2 regions of the Nocardia sp. CA-151230 genome follow, and region 1 is predicted to be linked to the other one. Evidence: riboswitches for the same ligand, from Rfam matches in the RefSeq annotation. Region 1 holds a riboswitch; the other holds the start of a gene.

Evidence for each region. A riboswitch is a leader RNA that binds a small molecule or an ion and turns the genes downstream of it on or off. The one in region 1 is predicted to bind S-adenosylmethionine.
Region 2: it holds a riboswitch for S-adenosylmethionine, as region 1 does, so the genes downstream of both, ACQP1O_RS40620 (ABC transporter substrate-binding protein) here and ACQP1O_RS01900 (aminotransferase class V-fold PLP-dependent enzyme) in region 1, are expected to answer to the same signal.

What each region holds. Positions count from the first base shown of each region.
Region 1 covers NZ_CP192061.1:430,948-438,739, forward strand. The annotation lists gene ACQP1O_RS01865 (nucleoside deaminase) at 1-392, shown strand, start outside; gene ACQP1O_RS01870 (NAD(P)H-dependent amine dehydrogenase family protein) at 487-1,551, opposite strand; gene ACQP1O_RS01875 (SDR family oxidoreductase) at 1,577-2,365, opposite strand; gene ACQP1O_RS01880 (TetR family transcriptional regulator) at 2,518-3,147, shown strand; gene ACQP1O_RS01885 (hypothetical protein) at 3,211-3,852, opposite strand; gene ACQP1O_RS01890 (DUF2752 domain-containing protein) at 3,973-4,431, shown strand; gene ACQP1O_RS01895 (hypothetical protein) at 4,450-4,638, shown strand; gene ACQP1O_RS01900 (aminotransferase class V-fold PLP-dependent enzyme) at 4,655-5,968, opposite strand; SAM riboswitch class IV at 6,025-6,138, opposite strand; gene ACQP1O_RS01905 (SAM-dependent methyltransferase) at 6,203-7,054, opposite strand; gene ACQP1O_RS01910 (MarR family winged helix-turn-helix transcriptional regulator) at 7,109-7,570, shown strand; gene ACQP1O_RS01915 (heme oxygenase (biliverdin-producing)) at 7,736-7,792, shown strand, end outside.
Region 2 covers NZ_CP192061.1:8,668,387-8,676,178, forward strand. The annotation lists gene ACQP1O_RS40615 (ABC transporter permease) at 1-67, opposite strand, end outside; gene ACQP1O_RS40620 (ABC transporter substrate-binding protein) at 68-1,228, opposite strand; SAM riboswitch class IV at 1,391-1,507, opposite strand; gene ACQP1O_RS40625 (LOG family protein) at 1,601-2,083, shown strand; gene ACQP1O_RS40630 (HAD family hydrolase) at 2,136-2,774, opposite strand; gene ACQP1O_RS40635 (GNAT family N-acetyltransferase) at 3,031-3,879, shown strand; gene ACQP1O_RS40640 (MarR family winged helix-turn-helix transcriptional regulator) at 3,900-4,313, opposite strand; gene ACQP1O_RS40645 (SRPBCC family protein) at 4,399-4,824, opposite strand; gene fusA (elongation factor G) at 4,982-6,982, opposite strand; gene ACQP1O_RS40655 (YrdB family protein) at 7,301-7,648, opposite strand.

The sequences.
Region 1 (7,792 bases):
AAATCCTCGCCGAAGGCAGGAATTGCGTCGCTGCGACTCACGACCCGACCGACCACGCGGAGATTCGCGCCATCCGCGAGGCGTGCCGGAAGCTGGGCACGGAGTACCTGACCGGATGCACGGTGTATGCCATCGCCCATCCGTGCCCGATGTGCCTGGCCGCGCTGTATCACTGCGCGCCCGATCAGGTCGTCTTTCTGGCCACCCGCGAGGACTGCGCGCCGTATATGGCCGGTGGAAGCGACAAGTACTTCGAACCCAGCACTTTCTATGGTGAAATCGCCAAGCCCTGGGACCAGCGGCGTCTGCCCATGCGCTACCAGCCGCGCGACGATGCCATCGCGGTATACCAGCTCTTCCGGGAACGCAACGGCGGCGATCAACCGTCATGACGGCGGCGGGCGGCTGGACCCGATGATCTCCGCCGGGCGGCTCGAAGGAAAAGGTGAGGACCGTTGTCGGTCCTCACCTTTTGTCGTTGGGGGATCAGGAGACCAGGCCGCGGCCGGTGGTCAGGGGGAGATCCATGGCGGTCAGGAGGCCGGGGCGGGATTGGACGACCGCGGGGACGGCGCTGACCAGGCGGGCCGCGGTGCCGACGACGCCGGCTTCGGCGTGGTCGCCGTTGCTGTAGAGCTGGAGGTCGAGCAGGTAGTCGGGTTCGCCCTTGACTTCCACTCGGTAGCAACCCTTTCCGGCCGGTTGGGGCCAGTCCGGGGCGAGGTCGGGGTGCAGGCGGGTGGTGTGTTCGAGGGTGAGGACCTCACGGCCCCTACTGATGCCGTGCACCTGGAATCGGAGGGCGGCGGCGGTGCCGGCGGCGATGGTGCGGCTGCCCACCTTCAGCTCTTCGCTCGCTGGTAGGCGCTCGAAATGCTGTGTGACGGAGTCGAGTTCGATGTCCAGGGCGGCGGCGAGCTGGCGGATGACGCTGCCCCAGGCGAGGGTGAGGACGCCGGGCTGGAGGAGTAGCGGCAGGTCGTCGAGGGCGCTGCCGAAGCCCATGATGTCGAACAGGACCTTGGGGTTGTCGTAGGTGGAGTAGTCCATCACCTCCGAGCAGATGATCTTGTCGATGCGCTCGGAGCCGCTGGACAGGAGGAGGGGCAGCCAGTCGTTGGCCCAGCCGGGGTCGATGCCGTTGACCCACAGGGAGGCTCCGCCCTCCTCGGCCGCCTCCAGGATCGGGGCGATGGCCTCGTCGGGGAGGGTGCCGTAGGGGAATTGCAGGAAGACGGGGCTGCTGGAGACGACATTGATGCCGGCACGGAGGAAGGTCTTCAGATCCTCCACCGCCTCCATCAGGCGGTCGTCGGCCATGGCGGTGTGGACGATGCAGTCGGGCTTCAGGGCCAGGAGCGCCTCGGCGTCCTGGGTTGCGGTAACGCCGATCTCGCGGTCGAGACCGGCCAGCTCGCCCGCATCCTTGCCGGCCTTGGCGGCGCTGGAGACCCAGACGCCGACCAGGTCGAGCTCGGGGCGGGCGATGATGGAGCGCAGGGTGCGGCGGCCGACATTGCCGGTGCTCCACTGGACTACGCGGTACTTCATGGGAAAACTCCTGCGGCGCGGCGGATTACAGGTCGGGGATGGGAAGGTCGAGGTTGGGCGCGGCGATGCCGCCGTCCACCTCGAGCACCTTGCCGGTGATGTACCCGCCCGCGCGGGAGCTCAGGTAGACGATCGCGGCGGCGATCTCCCACGGCTCGCCGAGCCGGTGCAGCGGGGTGGCGTCCTCCATCTGCTGCTTGATCTCCGGTTGCTGTGCAACGACTTCCAGCGCGGAGGTGAGCACCGAGCCGACCGCGATGGCGTTCACCCGGATGCGGGGGGACAGGTCGGCGGCGGCCAGCCGGGTCCAGTGCGCGAGGGCGGCCTTGGCGGTGCCGTAGGCGAGGAAGCCGCGGCCGGGGGAGCGGCCCATCATCGAGGAGATATTGACGACCGAGCCGCCGTCGTTCTTCAGCATGTGCGGCACCGCGGCCTGGGTGAGGGCGTGGGCGGTGGAGACATTGAAACGGAATGCCTCCTCGAGGAATTCGGGGGTGGTGGTGAGGAAGGTATTGGGCATGGTGCCGCCGACATTGTTGACCACGATGTCGATGCGGCCGAGTTCGGCGGCGGCGGTTTCGGCCAGCGCGGTGACGGCGGAAAGATCCGACAGGTCCGCGGGGACCGTGATGGCGCGGCGGCCGAGCGCGTGGATCTTGCCCGCCACCTCGTCGAGTTGGGCGGCGGTGCGGGCCGAGATGGCCACGTCAGCACCGGCTTCGGCGAGGGCGAGCGCGGTGGCGGCGCCGATGCCGCGGCCCGCGCCGGTCACGACGGCGACGCGGCCGTCCAGTCGGAAGGTGTCCAGGATCATCGCGAATTCAGTCCTTCTGGGGGTGACGACAGTCACAAGCAACCTTAAGCATTTGTTCTTAATCGTCAAGGAGAAGTTCTTTATCCGCTGGTGAACGGCTATGGTGCAGACTGTGGCAAGGACCGGCGGCAGGTAGCAGTGACGGTGTACGAATGGCAGTGACAGAAGCGCGGGAGCGCATCATTCTCGCGGCGGAACAGCTGATCGCCGAGCGTGGGCAGGCGGTGCCGCTGCGCGATATCGCGGCAGCCGCGGGACAGCGGAACAACTCCGCGATCCAGTACCACTTCGGCTCCCGCGACGGGCTTATCGAGGCCGTGGTCGAACACCGGCTGGCCACCCTGGAGGTGCGGCGGCTGGAATTGCTGGCCGAACAGGCCGGTACCGGTGCGACGGGCGTGCACGACCTGCTGGAGGCGCTGGTCATTCCCATGCTCGAGCTGAGCGACCGGCACGGGATCAACCACTACGCGCGGTTCCTCGAACAGATCCACACCCATCGGGCCGTCACCGACGCGGCCAATCTGGAATCCGCGCGGCGCACCTCGGTGCGGGTGATCATGCAGCAGCTGGAGCGGGAACTCACCGATCTGCCGAAACGGTTGCGGCTGCGGCGGTTACGCGCGCTTCCGACCGTGCTGTTCGCGCTGCTGGCCGACCACGAGCGGGCCGTGGAGGCCGGCCGGGTGGCCGCGGGTGACGTGGCGGCGTGGGGCGAGATCGTGGACATGCTGGCGGGGGTGCTGACCGCTCCGGTGGTGGAGCGCGCGCCGATCCGCTGACGCCGGAACGCGAACGGCCCGCCCCGGATCGAATCCGGGGCGGGCCGTTCCGAGCGCGATGAACTAGTGCTGGTGAGGCTGGGGGTAATTCGGCGGCGCGGGCTGCTGGTAGCCGCCCTGCTGCGCGTAGCCCGGCTGCTGGGCGCCGCCGGACGGAGGCGGATAACCTTGCGGCGCATACTGATTCGACGGCTGCGCGGCATAACCCGGCTGGTTCGGCGCCGGGTAGCCCGGCTGGGGCTGCGGAGCCTGGTAATTCGGCTGCGGCGCGGGCTGGTTCGGCGCCGGCTGGTAGCCCTGCGGCGCGCAGCCCTGGGACGGAACGGTATTCGCGGCGGGCGGGTAGGACGGCGGTGCGGCGTAGCCGGGCGCGGCCGCGCCGTTCGGCGGCGGGTAGCCCTGGTCGGGCGTGCCGGTCGGCGGCGAGAAGGAGCCGACCGGGGCCGGGTAGCCGTGGACCGGGGTGCTCGCCTGGTCGTAGGGGCTCGGCGCCGGCGTGTACATGGGCGTGGCGGCCTGGTCGTTCTCGCGCTTCTTCTTGAGCGCGAACCAGACGCCGCCGCTGATGAGAATGACGAACAGCAGGCCTATGAGGCCGAACGCGCGGTCGACGACGTTGATGCAGACTCGGATGAGAATGAGCACGGCGATGGCGCCGACAATGGCGATCGCGCGGCGCGCCGCGCCACCTGGTTGCTGTGACATGAGTGAGGTCCCCCGAACTCGAAAACGATTGCCGGGGCAGCATACCCAAGCAGGCTCGACTTCTCCCGGGTGCGAAGTTCGGTGCGACCTGGCAGGGCGGTGGTGGTGCGGCTACCGTTGATGGTCGTGGACACCACGGCAGCAGCAGTCATGGAAACGCCCGCCCGGCTGCGGTGGCTCGGCGTCGGGCTACCGCTGCTGACCGGTGGGGCGGCGGCCGGCGGGCTGGCGCTGCTGCACTTCCGGGATCCGCACGTGCAGGGGTCCTACGGGGTGTGCCCGTTCTACGAACTGACCGGATACTGGTGCCCCGGCTGCGGCGGGTTGCGCGGGCTGCACAACCTCACCGATGGCCGGATCCTCGACGCCATCCACAGCAATGTGCTGCTGCTCCCGCTGACATTGGGCTTCATCGCCTGGTGGGGCGCCTGGGTGGTGCGCGGGTGGCGGGGCAATCCGGTGCCGCCGCGACTACCGCAGGTGCTGCCCAGGTACGCGGTGTGGGTGGCGCTGGCATTTCTCCTGGTCTTCACGGTTGTGCGGAACACACCGTGGGGTAGTTGGATCGCGCCCGTTTAGGCGGGGCATGCTCTGCGTATGAGCGATTCGCTGAAGGAGCGCGTGCGGCAGAAGCTGATCCGGCAGCTCGAGGAGGATGGGCCGCCGGACCCCGATCAGGAGGACACCCGGCAGCTCTCCGTGCAAGTCGACCTCGATGCGCTCGACGCGGTGGCCGAGGACGATCCACTCGTCGAGGTGCTCGCGGCCCGTTACATGGTGCCCTGACCGGCTTCCGGCCGGTTCAGAAACCGCAGGCAGCCCCGCCCGCGGCCGAACTGCCGAAGGGGCGGGTCTCGGGGACCGGGTTCCAATGTCCCTCGGTGCGGGCGTAATTCCACGCCGGGCCGCGCGCCACCAGGGTGGCGATGGCGTCGACGAGGCGGTCGACATCGGCGGCGGTGGTGCCCAGGCCGATGCTGGCGCGCAGGGCGGCATCGACCCCGAGGCGGGACAGCAGCGGGTGAGCGCAGAAGCGGCCGTCGCGCACCCCGATGCCGTGCTCGGCGGAGAGATAGGCGGCCACCTGGCCGGGCTCGAAGCCGTCGACGGTGAAGGCGACAATGCCGACCGCGTCGGTGCTGTCGCGCCAGATCCGCAGGAAGTTCACGCCCGGAACGGTTTTCAGGCCGTAGCGCAGGCGGTGGGTGAGGTACTGCTCGTGCTCGATCACGGTGGTCTCGTCCAGCTCGGCGAGAGCGTCGCAGGCCGCGGCCAGGGCGGCGACGCCCAGCACGTTCGGGGAACCGGCCTCGTGGCGCTGCGGGGCGGGGGCCCATTCGACAACCTCGGTGCTCACCGAGCGCACCGCGCCGCCGCCGGCCAGGTAGGGCTCGGCCGCGTCCAGCCAGTCCCGGCGGCCGACCAGCACGCCCGCGCCGAACGGGGCGTAGGTCTTGTGGCCGGAGAAGGCCAGGTAGTCGATGCCGGTGGTGAGCAGGTCGATTCGGCGGTGCGGGGCCAGCTGTGCGGCGTCCACCAGGATGCGGGTACCGCACTGATGGGCGATCCAGGCCAGCCGCTCCAGCGGCAGCAGTTCGCCGGTCACATTGGAGGCGCCCGTAACAGCCAGCAGCGCAGCGGGTTTCGAGCACAGCTCGGCGACCAGGCGCTGGATGGTCTCCTCGATGGTGTCCGCGACCGGAACCACCCGGCGGCCGCGCCGGGTCCAGGGCAGCAGGTTGGCGTGGTGCTCCACATCCAGCACGACGGTGTCACCCGGCACACAGGCGGCGAGCAGGTTCAGTGAGTCGGTGGTGTTGCGGGTGAAGACCACCACCTGGTCGTCGGTCGCGTTCAGGAAGCGGGCGACCGAACCGCGGGCCGACTCGTAGCAGTCGGTGGAGACCCGGGAAGCGTAACCCGCGCCGCGGTGCACGCTGGCGTAGTAGGGCAGCAGGTCCGCGACCCGGTCGGTGACCTGCCGCAATGCGGGTGCGCTGGCGGCGTAGTCGAAGTTGGCGTAGCCGGCCGTCCCGCCCTGGACGAGCGGGACTCGCAGGTCACAGCCGGAGACGGCGGCGAGGGCGGCACAGGTCTGGTCGGCGAAAGCAGTCATCACGAAATCCCGTCGGGTTCATGGACACGCGATCGGGGAAACAGGAATCGATCGAGAGTCCGCGCTTGCCGCGCCCGGTCGGACGTCGGCCCGGTCGTCACCCGGAGCACCCCACCGCGGAGGAGGGTTGCCGACCAGCAAGCCGGGGCTTCGCACTGGTACTCATGACCTGATTGCAGAGACTCGCAGACGCGTCGCGGGCTTGTCAACCCTGACCGGCGTGGCCCGGCGGGGTCAGACCTTCTCGGCCCAGACGCATCGTTCGAGGTCCGGAACCCGTTCGCCGCCCCGGCCGGCGGGTGCGAGAAAGCGCTCGGTGTATTCCGCACCGCCGACCTGTTCGAGCTCGCGCCAGCCGTATTCGGCGAGCAGTCCGGACACCGCGCCGGGATGCAGCCCGAAGCGCCAGATACCTTGCCCAGCAACGAATCTGCGGTAGGCCGACTCGCATCCGTCGAGGTTCGAACCGTCGAGAAAGTCCTGCCGGATGTAGCTGAAGATCAGGCTGCTGCCCGCGGGCGCGGTGGCGAGCGCCGCGAAGGTGGCGCGCACGGCCTGCTCGGTCAGGTACTGGGTCACGCCCTCCCAAAGGAACAGGGTCGTCGACTCGGCGCGGTATCCGGACTCGGCCAGCGCGGTGGCGAGGGGCTGGCGCTCGAAGTCGATCGGGATCGGAACGACGGCGCCCGGCAGTGGGATTCGCCGCTGCTTGAGTGCGATGTTCACCGGCAGGTCCACCTCGAAGGCCGGTATCCCTGCCGGTGCGGCCAGGCGGCAGGCACGGGTGTCGAGGCCTGCGCCGAGTACGACCAGGGCTGCGGCGCCGTCGCGGAGGACGGCTGCGGTCCGCTCGTCGAAGTACCTCTTGCGGCAGGCCAGGCTGTTCCAGATGCCGGGATCCTGCCGGTCCATCACCCCGCGCAGCCAGCGCCGGGCGCGTGGCCGGCGCACCAGCGGGCGCAGCCCGGCGGGCAGCATTCGGATGGCGAGATCGTCTGTGAGTAAACGGTTTTCCGTGGGTTCGGCGTTCTCGGTCGCGGCGATGAGCATGGGGATCAGGGAGGTGCTGGCGGCTCTGTCGGCCATGGTGGCGCTACTCTTTCTGCATCCGACAAGTATCTGAACAAAGGCAGTAGTTGCATGGATGCAGATAAATATACGCTGCTGTCGCAGGGCAGCGCCGCCTATCGCGAGTACCTGACCGCGCAGGCCGTGGTCGCCCACACCACCGCGCAGGCGCTCGGGCTCGGCCCGACCGACTTCTTCGCGCTGAACCTGATCGCGCTGGCCGGATCCATGACCGCGGGCGAGCTGGCCGACCGCACCGGGCTGTCCACCGGTGCGGTCACCCGGCTGGTGGACCGGCTCGAGCGGGCCGGATATGTCCGGCGGGTGGCCGATCCGGCCGATCGGCGGAAGGTGGTGATCGAACCCGCGCCGGATCCGGGCGGCCGGATCGATGCCGTCCTCGCGCCGCAGCGGACGCGGATGGCGGAGGTGTTCGCCGATTACGGGCCGCAGCAGCTCGAGGTGCTGTTCGACTATTTCGCGCGGGCCGCCGGCGCACTGCGGGAGACCGCACATCAACTGCAGCGGCCCTGAGAGGGTGTGGTGAACAGCACACCCGTTTCGGAAAAATCGTCCGAAAGTTGGATCGGGTGGGCCGCAAAGTTCGAATCGCGCGATCGTTGCTGGGGCGTATGGTCGGAGTCGAAGTTAGGGTAGCCAAAGTGGTGTGCCCCCGAGTTGACCACGAGGAGCCCGACCATGCTGGAGACCAGCACCCCGTTCTCGACGCTCATTCGCACCGCGACCGAGCAGCAG
Region 2 (7,792 bases), 910 kb from region 1:
TGATGCCCACGGCGATGAGCGCGTACGCATTGCCGTGCACCAGACCCGCAATGAGCGTGTCGAACATCTATTTGGCGCTTCCGACCGGCACGAATTTGCCGCTGCGCAGTTCCAGCTCGATCGGCTTCACGCCGCTGGGCCGCCGCGTCTGCTGGTCGAAGGCGAAGGTGCCCAGCCCGATTCCGTCGAAGTCCTTGATCTCGCGCAGGCCCTTCAGCACGCCCTCGCGGGTGGCGCCGCCGGTCTTGGCGGCCTTCACCAGCACGTTCAGCGCGTCGTAGGCGTAGACGTTGAAATCGCCCGGGTCCGTATCGAACTTGGCCCGGAACTTGGTGACGAAGCTCTGGATCTTCGGGCTCGGATCCGACGGCGTGAAGACGCCGTTCACGATGTCGCCCTCGGCCGCCGCACCCGCCAGACCGATGAACTGCGGGGTGTTCTGGCCGGCGAAGAGCTGCCCGGTGAACCCGACATCACGCAGCTGCTTGACCACCAGCGCACCGTCCGGGCCGTAACCGAGGTGTACGAAGGCGTCCGGGTTGGCGTCGCGGCCCTTGATCAGCACCGGCCGGAAGTCCTGCGAATCCGGCAGGATGGCCGAGGAGTAGGCGATCTCGATGCCCTTCTCCTTGGCGAACTGTTCGAAGAATTTGAAAGCCTGCTTGCCCCAGTCGGTTTCGAGGTAGACGACGGAGACCTTCTTCGCCTTGGACCGCACCCACTCGGCATTGCGTTCCATGTACACGTCCAGCGTGATGGACGGGCTCCACGAGTAGTCGCCGCCCTTGGTGAAATCCACCGAGGAGTTGGTGAACCCGTACTGCACCAGCTTGCCGCGGTTGTACACCGGCGAAGCCGCGATGGAGGCGGGCGAGGAGAAGTCGCCGAGCTCGGCGATGATCGACTTGTCGCCCACGAACTTGGTGGCGATCGGCACCGTCTGCTTCGGATCCGACTGCGAATCCTCCCATTTCAGCGCGACCTTCTTGCCGTCGATACCGCCCGCCGCATTGATCTCGTCCAGGGCCAGGTCGAAGCCCTGCTGCCAGAGCCGCCCGTACTCGGCCGACCCGCCCGTCTTCGGGCCCGACACTCCGAAGTACACGGTGTCCGACTTGCTGTCCGACGACTCGTTCCCGCACGCCGACAGCAGCCCCGCCACCGCGGTCGCCGCCGCCACACCCACCAAAACCCGGAATCCACGCGACCCGGACCAGTTCCTGCTCATTGCTACCTCTGCACTCGTGCACCGACACCGCGCCGGGGCATGGGGACTCGACCGCGACCGCCGAAGGCGTACGGTGCGGGAAAGAGAATCGCCCGCATGGAATTCGGGCGCTGGGCCTCAGCCGTTGGCCGGGCAGCATCCAGACATGGACCGTGCTCCTTCGACTAGCGCTTGCGGGGTCCGCGTGGACGCCGCCTGGTCGTCACCCGGGGCACCCCACCGCCGCGCGAGGGTTGCCGATCAGCGAGCCGGGGCTCGAACATGCTGATACTCGTGACCGTGGGCAGAACGGTAGCCGCGGCCACCCCGCGCTGACACCATTCGAATCACCCTGATGCCAACGACCCGACCGCACCGAGGAGAGGAAAGCCCTTGCCACCCCTGCAAATTGCCGTCTGCGGCCCCAGTACCTGTACCGACACCGAGTCCACGGCCGCGCGCGAGGTGGGCCGACTGCTGGCCGCGGCGGGTGCGACCGTGCTGTGCGGCGGCGGCTCGGGTGTGATGGCCGCCGTCGCCGAGGGCGCCTCCGGCGCAGGCGGACTCGTCCTCGGCATCCGCCCCGACACGGACCGTGACGCGGCCTGCCCCGGCCTGTCCGCGGCGATCTACACGAATCTGGGCGAGGCCCGCAATGCCATCCTGGTGGCATCGGCCGACGCGGTCATCGTCATCGGCGGCTCGTGGGGCACCCTGTCCGAGCTGGCATTGGCCAACCACCGCGGCATCCCCGTCGTATCACTGCACAGCTGGCAGGTACGCGACGCCGACGGCCACGCGGTCGACGCCTCGATCCCCGCCCTCGACCCCTCGCACGCCGTGGCGCTCGCCCTCGCCCCGCCGATCTATCCGTGAACGCCTGGACCGCGGTCGGCCGGTGCGCCGAGAACGGTTGCGAGTCAACCGGTTACGGGGCGAGGTGGGCGGCCAGCCAACCCGGGAACTCGGTCAGATCGCCGAGCACCACATCCGCGCCCGCGGCCGAGAGTTCCTCGGCCGCATAGGGCCCGGTGGTCACCGCCACCGACACCGCTTCGGCCACCTTGGCCGCCCGCACATCGCCGAGATGGTCCCCCACATAGATCGAGGCCCCACGCTCTCGCAGCACCTCGCCCTTCTCCTCCGCCCAGGCCCCGCCGACCAATTCGTCGACCGCCAGCCCGAGATGATCGAGATGCAATTGCGCGTGCGGCCCGTTCTTCGCCGTGATCACCAGCACCCGCCCACCGGCCCGATGCACCGCCGCCAGCGCGTCGACCACCCCCGGCAGATGCTCCGCCGCATGCACCGCCAGATCCGGATACAACTCCCGGTACATCGCGACGATCCCAGGCACCTCGTGCTCCGGAAACCACTGCGCCGCCTCGTGCGCCAGCGGCGGCCCGAGCCGCGACACCACCAACTCCGAATCGATCGCCACCCCGGTCCTGGCGGCCACCGCATCCCACACCGCCGCAATCCCCGGCCGCGAATCGATCAGCGTCATATCCAGGTCGAACCCGACCACCAGCCCACCGGCGACTGCACCCGAACGATCAACACGCACCCCCAGACCCTACGACCCGCCCCGCCCCACCCGACCACGGCCACCGTCGCACCCACTCAGGACCGTGCGGCTCGACACCCACCGGCCGCGCCGGCGCACCGGTGCAGCCCGGCCGCCGAGGAGGTCCGCACCACTCGCGCTCGCCCGGGCTGCGGCATTCATGGGATCCGGCAGGGCCGTGACGACCTGGGCCGCACGCTCGCCCGGGCGGAAATTCGCGGGCGTGTCCGTCGCGCCCCGAATTAGGCTCGGGCGCATGCCGAGTAATCAGGGAACGCTTTTCTGTGGGACGGAGCTGGCGGCGCGGATCGAGCGGGTCGAAGCGGAGCTCATCGCCAAGGGCAGTGCGGCAGCCGCGGACCGGGCGGGAGTCGATGCGGGGTTCGTACTACCGGTGGCGGGCGGGGTGGCATCCTTCGCCGAGGACGGGTCGCCGCTGAACAAGGTGGCCGGGCTCGGGTTCGCGGGGATACCCGAGGCGTCGGAACTCGACGAGATCGAGCGGTTGTTCGCGGCACGGAAGACGCCGGTGCAGGCCGAGATCTCGCAGCTCGGCGATCCGGGTGTCGGCGAACTCCTCACCGCGCGCGGGTATCTACTGGTGTCGTTCGAGAACGTGCTCGGGCTGGAGCTCGGCGGCGAGCGTGCTGCGGTGGTCGCCGATGGTGTCGATGTGAAGCCCAGCGGCGAGGACGAGTTCGACACCTGGCTCGAGGTGGTCGCGGAGGGTTTCGCGCATCCCGATACCCAGGGTGTGGCGTCGCACGAGGAATTTCCGGCCGATGTCATCGCCCGGGCCATGCGGGATCTCGCCGGGGCGGCGGGGGTGCGGCGGTATCTCGCCCGGCGTGACGGGCGGGTCGCGGGCGGGGCGAGCCTGCGCATGTCCCAGGGCGTCGCCCAACTGACCGGCGCGGCAACCGATCCCCCGCATCGGCGGCACGGTGTGCAGTCGTCGCTGCTGTCGGTGCGCCTCGCCGAGGCGACCGCGGCGGGCTGCGATATCGCGGTGGTGACCACCCAGCCCGGCTCGAAGTCCCAGCAGAACGTGCAACGGCTGGGCTTCGGGCTGCTCTACACACGGGCAATCCTGGTCAAGCCCTGATCGGACCGGTCACTCCCGGATCAACCCGGCAGCCGGTGTGCGGCAATCGGTTTCAGGTGTTCGCGCAGCAGGTCGCCATCGTCGCCGAAGAGCTGGGCGTCGGTATCGACGGCGGTCTGCACACCCTGGCTCACCAGTTCCCGTCCGGCGGAGGCCAGTTCGATGCGCAGGACGCGGGCGTCGGCCGGATCGGCGCGGCGGAGGAGCAGGCCGCGCTCCTCCAACCCCCGAATCACCTTGGACGCCATCATCCGATCCGAACCGGACATGTCGGCCACCTGCTGCTGGGTCGGCAGCTCGCCCTCCCGGCTCAGCCAGCCCGCCGAGGCCAGCAGGTTGAACTGGGTGGGGGTGAGGCCGAGCGGGCGTAGATTGCGCTCCAGCGTCGCCCGCCACTCCAGCGCGGCGTGGTGCAACCAGAAGCCCGGACTCATCAGCGGTCCCCGCGGCACGCCACGCGCCTGCCGCGAAGTTTCCGGCGTCCGCCCCGATGATGTTTCCGGGGCCCGCCCCGATGATTCAGCCACGCCGTAGCGCCTCCTGCTCCAGTGCCGCGAAGGTCAGCGGCATGTCCGCGCGCATGGCCTTCTCCCAGACGAGTTTGAACAAGGGCCCGAACAACCCGTGCACCTCGACATTCTCGGCCACCCGCACGGTGCCGTCGCCGAGGGCCTCGTAGGTGCGGTGGCCGCGCAGCTTCCCGAACGGGATGCCCGCCTCACTGGTCCACGACTGTCCCGGCTCCACGGCCACGATGGTGAACGGCCCCGCCGGCGCCCCCTTCGGCTTGACCCATCCGGTGGTCCCGGCCGCGAACTCGCCATCGATGCGGGACTTCTCCTCGTGCGGGTCCCACTCCGACCAGCGGGCCACATCGGTGGCGACCGCCCAGATCTTGTCGATGTCGCCGGTGATCACGGCCTCTTCGGTGAACGAGTACATCATGACTGCCATCTCCCCTCGGGAATTCTGTTGTTGCGACAACAGTAACCGTAGTCGCGACAACAATCAACCCCTTCGGTCGTTCGGCAGCCGCACCCGACAACGGGGCCCGATGACGGACGGCATCGACATGCCGCCGCCACCGGGCCCCGGTCACCCCCTACGAGGCGAGGGCGTAGCCCAGCGGGCGCGTGGTGAACGTGCCCCGGCCCTGTGTGCGACTGCGCAAACGGGTTGCGTAGCCGAACAATTCGGCCAGCGGCACCGTGGCCGTCACCACCACGACGCCGGGGCGGGCGACCGAACCGGTGACCCGGCCGCGCCGGGCGGCGAGGTCACCGAGCACCGCGCCGACATGGGCCTCCGGCACGGTCACTGTCAGCTCCACCAGCGGCTCGAGCACCGCCATGGTGCTGGCGCGCAGGGCTTCCCGCAGCCCCAGGCGGCCCGCGGTGCGGAACGCCAGCTCCGACGAATCCTTCGAATGCGTCGCGCCATCGGTGAGCGTGACCCGGACCCCGGTGACCGGATGACCCGCGAGCGGACCCTCCGAAAGGGCGTCCCGGCAGCCGGCCTCCACCGCGCGGACGAACTCGGCCGGCACCCGGCCACCGAACACCGTCGACTCGAACTCGAATCCCGTTGCCCCGGGCTCGGATTCACGCAGTGGCTGCACATCGAGCACGATGTGCGCCCACTGCCCGGCCCCGCCGTCCTGCTTGGCGTGCCGGTAGGTCAGGTCCCGGACGCCGCGCACCACGGTCTCCCGGTACGCCACCTGCGGCCTGCCCACGGTCACGCCGAGCCCGCGGTCGCGGCGCAGCTTCTCCACCACGACCTCGAGGTGCAGTTCGCCCAGTCCGGCCAGCAGGGTCTGCCCGGTCTCCGGGTCGGTCCGCACCGTCAGGGACGGGTCCTCCTCGGCCACCCGGGCCAGGGCCACCGCCAGCTTCTCGGAGTCTGCGCTGGTCCGCGCCTCGACCGCCACCGACACCACCGGCTCGGCGGGAGCCGGTGGTTCCAGCAGCACCGGGGCGTCCGGTGCGCACACGGTCGCGCCGACCCGCACGGCCTTCGGGCCGACCAGCGCGACGATGTCGCCCGCCACCGCGGCCTCGACCTCCGCGTGCCGGTCCGCCTGCACCCGCAGGATGCGCGCGACCCGCTCGCGACGACCACCGCCCACGTCCAGCACGGTGTCGCCCTTCCGCAGGACGCCCGAGTAGACGCGCACGAACGTGAGCCGCCCGGTCGGGGTGGCATGCACCTTGAAGGCCAGTGCCGCACAGGGTTCCGCCGGATCGGCGGCGCGCACGGCGTCACCGGCCCCGACCGCGGGCCGGTCCAGCGGCGACGGCAGATACGCGACCACGGCGTCGAGCAGCGGCTCGATGCCGATATCGCGGTAGGCCGCGCCGCACAGCACCGGAACCACCGCGCCGCCGAGGGTGAGCTCCCGCAACGCGGCGGTCAGGGTCTCGGCGGACAGGCCGGAGCGCTCGACGAACTCCTCCAGCGCCGCCGAATTCCGCTCCGCCACCGCCTCTTCCAGTTCCCGTCGGCGTTGCGCCACCTCGTCCGCAAGGCGATCCGGAACCGGGCCCGTCACGAGGCCGTTCTCCCACGTGAGGGCACGCAGGCGAACCAGATCCACCACGCCGGTGAACGAGTCGCCGCTGTACACAGGCAGCTGGACGAGCACCGGAATCGGATGCAGCCGTTCGCGAATCGAGGCGACCGCGGCCGTCAGGTCGGCTCCGGCGCGATCCATCTTGTTGACGAACGCGATCCGGGGCACGCCGTAGCGGTCGGCGCGCCGCCACACCGATTCGCTCTGCGGCTCCACCCCCGCCACGGCGTCGAAAACCGCCACCGCGCCGTCCAATACCCGCAGGGATCGCTCGACCTCATCGGAGAAGTCGACGTGCCCCGGGGTGTCGATGACGCTGAGCCGGTGCCCGGCCCACTCGCAGCTCACGGCCGCCGCGAAGATGGTGATGCCCCGATCCCGTTCCTGTGGATCGAAATCGGTGACGGTGGTGCCGTCGTGCACCTCGCCGCGCTTGTGGGTGATCCCGGTGAGAAACAGCATCCGCTCGGTCACCGTGGTCTTCCCGGCATCCACATGCGCGAGAATCCCGAGATTACGAACGATTGCCAAAGTTTGTCGAGAAATATTGGTACGCACGGTTATACGTCCTTCGTGCTGATCCGGAACAGAACAGCGCGATTCCCCCGGACCGGGCAGACGCCCAGGGGGTACTCAGTACCGGCCGCGCAGCCGGCACCGAGCCGGCGAAGACACCAGGATCACCTCGAAGCGTGGGCGGGCCACGACGACATCGCGATGAACGCGCATGAACGGCCCCTTCCTGCTCTCGAGTTCGGCGGAACTTCCCGTTCCGCCGTGAGACCGTAACAATGCAACGTTTCCGGTGTCGCGTGAATTTCCCAGGGGCCCAGTCGAGCTGGGTCGGCGCTACATCGACAGGTGCCCGACATGGATCACGGCCAGATTCGCGACAACCAGGACCGGGAAGGCGATCGCGGCCGTCCGATGTCCCAGCTGCCAGAGCCCGGCGGCCGCGCCGCCGAACACCACGACCTTGGTGGCCACCGCCGCCACGGGGATCGAGAAACTCGACTGCGGTGCGGCGAACATGCCCCACAGCACCATGGCGGCCAGGGCGACGCCGCCACCGAGCAGCACCTTGGCGACCCGGCCGCGACCGGTGCGCACGCCCCAGTACGCCAGCGCGCCGACGGCGACGAGTTCCAGCACGAAGGCGAGGGTCAGATTGACGGCGGTCCAGGCAGTGGTGATCATGTCTACTCCGAGATCAGTGCTCTCCATTGAGACCAATGATCGCTCAACCGCGGGCACCGAGTCAAGAGCAGTGCTCTCGCTTTGTGATCGGATGCGGAAATGCCAAGGGCCCCGGCAGAGTACCGCGGGCACATTGGAGCGCGA